DNA from 2 places in the Streptomyces sp. NPDC017940 genome. Region 2 is predicted to be linked to the other one. Evidence: riboswitches for the same ligand, from Rfam matches in the RefSeq annotation. Region 2 holds a riboswitch; the other holds the start of a gene.
What was found. A riboswitch is a leader RNA that binds a small molecule or an ion and turns the genes downstream of it on or off. The one in region 2 is predicted to bind cobalamin.
Positions count from the first base shown of each region.

Region 1: another riboswitch for cobalamin. It lies ahead of ACH4DX_RS14605 (hypothetical protein); the one in region 2 lies ahead of metE (5-methyltetrahydropteroyltriglutamate--homocysteine S-methyltransferase).

Region 1 is NZ_JBIRHJ010000004.1:21,369-25,776, forward strand. It holds gene ACH4DX_RS14590 (NAD-dependent epimerase/dehydratase family protein) at 1-219, shown strand, start outside; gene ACH4DX_RS14595 (hypothetical protein) at 440-700, shown strand; gene ACH4DX_RS14600 (ferric reductase-like transmembrane domain-containing protein) at 868-1,854, opposite strand; cobalamin riboswitch at 2,102-2,308, shown strand; gene ACH4DX_RS14605 (hypothetical protein) at 2,556-3,404, shown strand; gene ACH4DX_RS14610 (cysteine synthase family protein) at 3,401-4,408, shown strand, end outside.
Region 2 is NZ_JBIRHJ010000004.1:134,263-138,670, forward strand. It holds gene ACH4DX_RS15155 (FAD-dependent oxidoreductase) at 1-772, opposite strand, end outside; gene ACH4DX_RS15160 (TetR/AcrR family transcriptional regulator) at 998-1,612, shown strand; cobalamin riboswitch at 1,767-1,983, shown strand; gene metE (5-methyltetrahydropteroyltriglutamate--homocysteine S-methyltransferase) at 2,150-4,408, shown strand, end outside.

The DNA.
Region 1 (4,408 bases), 110 kb from region 2:
CCGATGGCCCGGGCCGCGGCGGGCGCCGCCGAGGCGCTGGGCCGACTGCGCCCGCACGCGGAGCCGCCGCTCACCCGCTACGCCGTCGACCAGCTCGCGCACTCCGTCGTCCTGGACGTGAGCAGGGCCGAGTCCCAAGGATGGGTGGCTCGTCGTACGCTCAAGGACTACGAGGGCTCCGCCGGGAAGCAGGGAACCCCGTGCCGCAGAGCCGCCTGAGCGCGACGGCGCGTCAGCGTCAGGGTCCACCGACGGGTCGGGCCGTGCGGCAGTCGCCCCAGCCCCTTGATGGTCGGCGGGACTGCCCTCAACCCGTGGGGGAACTCCGCCTCGCTCATGGACGAGCAGGCCTGTGGGAGAGCGGGCGCCGGGGATCGCGGGATTCGACCGTGCGGACGAGGGCACCTGGAACTCATAACGAGTAGTCAGGAGACGTCAGGTGGTCATGACCTCCCGCCCCGGCCCCCAAGAGATCAGAGCGAAGCGTTGGGCTTGGGGCACGCTGTCCGTGGCGCTCCTGCTGAATGCCCTGGCACGCATCATGGAGATCCACGGGTTGTGGTGGGTCATTCTGCGTACGATCGTGCTGGTCGTCTTCATCGTGACGATGTTGCTGTACGTGGTCCTGCACATCCGACGTCTCCGAGATGATCGTCGCAGCGGGCGGTCCCGCAGGAGCGACTCGATGGATGCGCGCTGAGGGTTGTCCCGTATGGGGCTCGGCTCTGCACGATGCCAGGCGGTCAGTGCACAGGGCGCGCTGTAGAGGTCGCTGTCAGCAGCACGGAGCCACGGCGGACGGTGGCTGGACGCGGGCCGAGGCCGGTGCGGGGCCGTGCCGGACCGGCGCCCCTCAGTGGTCGTGGATCACTCCGGCTCGGGAGCGTGCGGGCTCGTCGAGGGCGGCGCGGCCGGGCGTTCCCGGCCGCCGTCGTGACCGGACGCCACCACGATGAGCAACCCCACCACGACGGCTCCGGCGGCAACCCGGCCGCAGGCCCGCACCGTCCAGCCGGGCAGCGACACGCCTCGGCGCCGACCCGGTGCGCCGAGGCTCTGGGCCCGCCGAGCGGGCCGCAGCAGGCGCAGCAACAACAGCACGGCGACCGGGAGTTGCAGCAGCCACAGCACGGTGCGCGGCCACTCGCCGTACCAGACGTTGGTGCCGTACAGCAGGGTGTGCCACACGCTCAGCACGTACACGACGATCACGAAACGGTGCAGGCGGCGCCAGGTGTTCGCGCCGATGCGGTGCCGGATGTAGAACAGCAGACCGAGCGGAACGGCCAGGTAGAGGGCCCCCTGGCCGATGGGGATGGCGAACCGGCCGGTGCCGGAGTCGTACCAGCCGGGCACGAACGAGTCCGCGAATCCCGCCCACAGCCGTTCGGCCCACGCCAGCTCGGTCTCGTAGCGTACGAGTTCGGCCGCGAACATCAGCGCGTGCGCGAACATCAGGGCCATCGTGGTCAGGCTCGTGGTGCGGTGCCAGCGTTCCAGGACCTGTCGGGAGACCGGCAGCCGGGCGGGCCGCGGCCCCGAAAGCAGCAGACCGAGCATGACCGTGCCCCAGGCCCACAGCAGGCCCGACCAGCCGAACGCCTGGCTGAGCAGGTACATCCAGTACGTATGGGGGTCGTCCATGAACGGCATGACCGCGACCGTCGCCGAGTCACCCGATTCCATGCGGACGTACAGGAACGCGAAGACGCCCGCCGTGACCAGGACCGCCGCGGTCGCGTCGGGCAGCGCGGCCCGCAGATCGGCGCTCAGGGCGACGCGGTCGGCCGGACGCCTGTCACCGGCGGACTGCGGGGGCGTGCCGTCGTCCGCGGGCGTCGTCTCTGGCAGCATCCTGGGCCTTCCCGGGCGCGGGACACCGACGGGCGGTGTGCACGTGTGGTCGGGCAACAAGTGTGGCCGAGTTGGCCGGGCAATACTGAGGCCGTATTCAGCCAGAGTGGCGTATGGGGGCCAAGTGAGCATCATCGAACGCCAACTCTCGCTCAAGAACGATCGCTTTCGGACAACTGCGAAAGCGCCCCCTGCCGCAGCGGCGCGGACGGCCCTACGCTGACGCTTGCAGTCGGTTCGTGCCTCCTGTCCCCCGGACACCGGTGGTGCGACGCAAGAGGGAACCCGGTGGGAATCCGGGACTGTCCCGCAGCGGTGAGGGGAACGAAAGCCGTCAACAGCACTGGGCCCGTAGCTGGATGGGGCCGGGGAAGCGACGGCCGGTAGGTGCCCGCCGGATCTCCGGTGAGCGAGCCCACGAGTCCGAAGACCTGCCACTGCGCCCGCGCCTGACGTGCGGGTTGTGCACGGTGACCTCGAGGACTGGGTCGGCGGTACGGACGGCCGCAGGGCATGTGCTGCGCCGCGCCTCCTTCGCGGTCCTCTTCGGGCTCGGGACCAGAGGAGGGCATGTCCGTGACCACGCGTGTTCCTGTCATCCGTGTCGGATGCCGGTCGGCCTGTCCGTCGGCGGACCGGACGGGACGGTGCTGACACCCTCCGGGGAGCCCGGTGGGACGCGGCAGGGGCCGGGCCCCACCGTGTCAGGCGTCTGCCACGGCACTCTGGGTGAGCTCTACCAGGGCCCGCTGCGGGCGGGATCCGAGCCGGACATCGCGGTGGTGTCCTTTCCCGTGGACCGTCATTCCTGGGTGCACTTCACCCCGGGGACGGACACGCCGAACCGGCTGCCCCTCGGGGAGAAGTCCGCGACGGCGGCCCGGCTGTTCCTGGAGCACTTCGGGCTGACGCTGCCACCGGGCCACTGGGACGCCCACTCCGACCTGCGGGTGGGGGTGGGGATGGCGAGTTCCACCGCCGACATCGTGGCGACCCTGCGCTGCCTGTTCCGGCTCTTCGCCCTGCCGTACGACACGGACGTGGTCCTCGGGATCCTGACCGCGATCGAGCGGGCCGACAGCGTCTTCCTCGACGAGTTCGCGCTGTACCTCAGCGGTCGGCACCGCGTGCTCCGTCGCCTCGGCACGGACATCGGATTCCACACCGCCTACATCACCGAGCCCGGGACGGTGGACACCGCCGCCGTCACCGACCTTCTCCTCAAGCACTACCGGCGGCACGGGGAAGAGTACGAGCGCTGCCTGACAGATCTGCTCAAGGGCTTCGCATCCGGCGACCCGGCCGCCGTCGCACGGGCGTCCACCGTCAGCGCCGCCCTGTCGCAGCACGTGCTGCCCAAGGCGGCCTTCGACAGCATGCTCGCCCACCGCGAGCGGTTCGGCGCCGACGGCGTCTTCGTCGCCCACACCGGCTGCATGATCGGCTACCTCTTCCCCACCCGCCTCGACGCCGACGGCAAGTCGGACCTGTCCGCCTACTTCCACTCGCTCGGCCACCAGTGTTCCTTCGCCCAAGGAGGCTACGGGTGATCCACCCCCACATCGCCGACGCCTTGAAACTCCCCGACCTCGTACGGCTCACCGACGGCGTCGTCCTGATCCGGTTCGAGTCGATGAAGATCTACTCAGCGCTCGCCGCCGTCCGCCACCTCCTGGAACGGGGAACGATCCGCCCGGGACAAACCCTGATCGACAGCTCCAGCGGCATCTACGCCTACGCCCTGGCACTGGCCTGCCACCGCTACGGCATGCGCTGCCACATCGTCGCGTCCACCACCGTCGACACCAGCACACGCGCCCAGCTCGAGATCCTCGGTGCCACCGTGGACCAGGTCAGCCCCTCGAAGAACCTGAAGCTGGACCAGGAGTTGCGCGTGCGGCGCGTGCGGGAGATCCTCGCCGAGCACCCGGGCTGGCACTGGATGCGCCAGTACCACGACGACATCCACTACCTCGGCTACCACGAGGTCGCCGACCGGATCACGGCCACGTTTCCCGAGGCCGCGCTGACCGTCGTCGGAGGCGTGGGCTCCGGGGCCTCGACGGGTGGCCTGGTGGAACGCCTGCGCGCCACGGACCCCTCGGTACGGCTGGTCGGTGTGCAGCCCTTCGGGAGCGTCACCTTCGGCAGCCAGGACCACCGCGACCCCGAAGCGATCATCGCCGGCATCGGGTCGTCGATCGCCTTCGACAACGTCCGCCACCACCTCTACGACGCCCTCCACTGGCTGGACTTCACCCACGCCATGTCCGGCACGATCGCGCTGCTGCGCGAGCACGCCGTCTTCGCCGGTCTGTCGACCGGCGCCGGGTACCTGGCCGCGACGCACGAGGCGCGTCACCACCCCGACCGGCTGCACCTGGTGATCGGCGCCGACACCGGACACCGCTATGTCGAGCGCGTCTTCGCCAGGCACCCGGAGGCCCTGGACCCCGCCGCCCTGCGACCCGTCGAGGTATCAGGACCGCAGGAGATGACCATGCCCTGGTCCACGATGCCCTGGCGGCGCGCGGCCCGCCCGGCCGACCGGAAG
Region 2 (4,408 bases):
CGAGGTCGACCCCGTCCTGCCGGTACCAGTCCTCGTCGGCGCGCATGGCTACGTAGACGCGTATGTGTCCGCCGCTGTTGCGCTGGGCGACGAAGCCCTGCCGGTTGTGGAGGGCCATCATCGTGCCGGCGGCGGTCAGTGCGGCCAGGCGGGGATGACGGACGTCGGCGTCGTCGAAGCCGGTCTCGACGAAGGTGACGCCGGTGTAGCGGGGTGCGGCGTTCGTCAGCAGGCGGCGCACCTTGGACCAGGCGCCGTCGGCGCCGATGACGAGATCGGCGTCGGCAGCGGTGCCGTCGGTGAAGTGCAGTCGGTGGACGCCGTCGCCGAGGGGTTCGACGCGGGCGAGTCCGTGACCCCAGTGGACGGTGCCTGGTTCGAGGGACTCCAGCAGGAGACGGCGCAGTACCCCACGGTCGATCTCCGGATTGCCCTCGGTGGTGTCGGCCTCCGGCGGTATCCCGTCGAACACGATCCGGCCGTCGCCGCCGACCAGACGCATCTGCTGCCCCTCGGGGCGGGACAAGGAGCGGAACTCGTCCAGCAACCCTGCCGCACGCAGGGCGTGTTGGCCCGACCCCGGGTGCATGTCGAGGGTGCCGCCCTGGTCGCGGGCGGCCGGAGAGGCGTCCAGTTCGTGGACGGTGACGGCGATGCCGTGCTGCTGGAGGACGCGCGCGCAGGTGAGGCCGCCGGGACCGGCGCCGATGACGGCGATGCGGAGTACGGGGGTGGTGTGCATGGGGGTGGTGTGCATGGGGGTGGTGTTCATGGGCGGTGCTCCGTTCGGAAGGGCGCGCCGTCGCGGGCGGCGTGGCTGATCACAGAGTTCGCGCAAGCGGCCTGGCCGGTCACTGAGTTCACGCGATCGGCCTGGCTGATCACTGGGTTCACGCGATCGGCCCGGCTGATCACTGGGTTCAGGAGAGCACGGCCGTTCCATAAGTGCAACAGGTAAACTTTTGAAGCCGTGCAACCACAGGGGTAGGGTGCGGGAATGAACGAGACCGAGACCGGCGCGGCGGAAGCGCCGATGGGGCGCCGCGAGCGCAAGAAGGCCGCCACCCGCCAGGCCATCGCCGACGCCGCGCTGCGGCTGTTCCTGGAGCGCGGCTACGACGACGTCGGCATCCGCGAGATCGCGGACGCCGCCGATGTGTCGACCACGACGCTGTTCAAGCACTTCCCGGTCAAGGAGGCCCTCGTCTTCGACGAGGAGGCCGACGACGAGGCCCGGCTGCTCGCAGCCGTGCGCGAACGCCCCCGGGGGCAGTCCGTCCCCACAGCACTGCGCGAGCACGCCTTGCGCCACCGCATGGCCGCCTCCGACGGAGACGCCCGCTTCGCCGCCTTCTTCGACCTGGTGAACAACACCCCCGCGCTGCGCGACTACCTTCAGGGCATGTGGTCGCGCCACGCTTCGGCCCTCGCCCGGGTGATCGCCAAGGAGAGCGGCATGCCCGCGAACGACCCGGCCTGCACGGCCCTGGCCCACTTCGCCCTGGAGGCACCCCGCGCCGCCCGCGGCCAGGACGACCCCCGCGAGGCCGTCACTCGTGCCTTCGAGTTGTTGGAGAACGGCTGGCGGGGGCTCGCCCCCGCCGGGAACTGAGGGCGAATCCGGGACTCCGGCCTTTTCTCGCGCCCGGCGTCCGCGGGACAGGCTCGACCCGGACCCGGACCCGGACCCGGCCCCGGACCCGAACCGTGTCCGAGATCACTTGCCGCCGTACGGGCAGCACTGCCCACGAAGCCGGTGACCCTCTAATCTGACCTGTGCAGCTGGTTCGCCCTGTCCGCCAGACAGACGCGTCGCAAGAGGGAACCCGGTGGGAATCCGGGACTGCCCCGCAGCGGTGAGTGGGAACGAACGCCGTCATACGCACTGGACCCGGCCGGGTCTGGGAAGCGACGGCCAGTAGGAGTCTGCTTCGGCAGGCGCGCCCACGAGTCCGAAGACCTGCCCGTTGCCCGCACGTGACCGATCGCGTGCGGACATCCCGGTGACCTCGTGGGCGGGTCGGCGTGCACACCAGGCGGAGGACGACCGCGCCACGGCGCGCACGTCCGCCCCGTCCGGTTCGTCACCCCTTCGCGTCCGTGTCCCGTCACCGGGATGCTCAGGAGTCATCTCGCGAAGGAGATTTCCGTGACAGCGAAGCCCGCAGCCGCGGCAGCACGGGCCACCGTGTACGGCTACCCCCGCCAGGGTCGGAACCGTGAGCTCAAGAAGGCCGTCGAGGGCTACTGGAAGGGCCGCGTCACGGCGGACGCCCTCCGGCAGACCGCGGCGGACCTACGACGCTCCGCCTGGCAGCAGTTGGCCGACGCAGGCATCCACGAGGTGCCGACCGGGGACTTCTCGTACTACGACCACGTCCTCGACACCAGTGTCATGGTCGGCGCCGTACCGCCACGGCACCGCGCGGCCGTCGACGCCGACGCGCTCGACGGCTACTTCGCGATGGCACGCGGCACCCAGGACGTGGCGCCGCTGGAGATGACCAAGTGGTTCGACACCAACTACCACTACCTGGTGCCGGAGTTGAGCCCCGACACCGTCTTCACGGCCGACTCGGCCAAGCAGGTCGCCGAGCTGAAGGAGGCACTCGCGCTCGGCCTCGCCGCCCGCCCCGTCCTGGTCGGCCCCGTCACCTATCTGCTCCTGGCCAAGCCCGCTCCCGGTGCGGCGGCCGACTTCGAGCCGCTGACGCTCCTGGACCGCCTCCTTCCCGTGTACGCCGAGGTCCTCGTCGCCCTGCGCGCGGCCGGCGCCGAGTGGGTGCAGCTCGACGAGCCCGCCCTGGTGCAGGACCGCACACCCGCCGAGCTCAACGCCGCAGCGCGCGCCTACCGCGATCTCGGCGCCCTCACCGACCGGCCCAAGCTGCTCGTGGCGTCCTACTTCGACCGGCTCGGCGACGCGCTGCCCGTCCTCGCGAAGGCGCCGGTCGACGGCCTGGCCCTCGACTTCACCGCCGCCGCTGCCGCCAACCTCGACGCGCTGGCCGCGGTCGGCGGACTGCCCGGCAAGCGCCTGGTCGCGGGTGTGGTCGACGGCCGCAACGTCTGGATCAACAACCTCGAGAACTCCCTGTCCACCCTCGGCACGCTCCTGGGTCTCGCCGACCAGGTCGACGTGGCCGCCTCCTGCTCCCTCCTGCACGTCCCGATCGACGCGGCGGCCGAGCGCGACATCGACCCGCAGATCCTGCGCTGGCTCGCCTTCGCCCGGCAGAAGACGGCGGAGATCTCCACACTGGCCAGGGGTCTCGCCCAGGGAACCGACGCCATCGCCGCCGAACTCGCCGCCAACCGCGCCGACCTCGCGTCCCGCGCCACCTCACCCATCACGCACGACACAGCGGTACGGGCCAGGGTCGCCGCCGTCACCGACGCCGACAGCCGCCGCTCCCAGCCGTACAGCACCCGCACCGTCGCCCAGCGGGCCCACCTCAAGCTGCCGCTCCTCCCGACGACCACCATCGGTTCGTTCCCGCAGACCGCGGAACTGCGCGCCGCCCGCGCCGACCTGCGCGCGGGACGCATCGACGACGCGGGTTACGAGCAGCGCGTCGAGAGCGAGATCCGCGACGTGCTCGCCTTCCAGGAGCAGGCAGGCATCGACGTCCTGGTGCACGGCGAGCCCGAGCGCAACGACATGGTGCAGTACTTCGCCGAACAGCTCACGGGCTACCTCGCCACCCAGCACGGCTGGGTGCAGTCGTACGGCACCCGGTACGTGCGTCCGCCGGTCCTCGCCGGTGACATCTCCCGGCCCGAGCCGATGACGGTGCGCTGGACGGCGTACGCGAACTCGCTCACGGACCGGCCGGTCAAGGGGATGCTGACCGGCCCCGTGACGATGCTCGCCTGGTCCTTCGTCCGTGACGACCAGCCGCCCGGCGACACCGCACGGCAGGTCGCCCTCGCCCTGCGCGACGAGGTCGGCGACCTGGAGGCGGCGGGCACTTCGGTCATCCAGGTCGACGAGCCCGCGCTGCGCGAGACGCTGCCGCTGCGCGCCACGGACCGCGCCGCGTACCTGGCGTGGGCCACCGAGGCGTTCCGGCTCACGACCAGCGGCGTCCGGCCGCAGACGCAGATCCACACCCACATGTGCTACGCCGAGTTCGGTGACATCGTGCAGGCCATCGACGACCTCGACGCCGACGTCATCAGCCTGGAGGCGGCCCGCTCGCACATGCAGGTGGCCCGGGAGTTGGCCGCCCACGGCTACCCGCGCGAGGCGGGCCCCGGCGTCTACGACATCCACTCCCCCCGCGTGCCCGACGCCGACGAGGCCGCGGCCCTGCTCCGCAAGGGCCTCGACGCCATCCCCGCCGAACGTCTCTGGGTCAACCCCGACTGCGGCCTCAAGACCCGCGGCTGGCCCGAGACCCGCGCT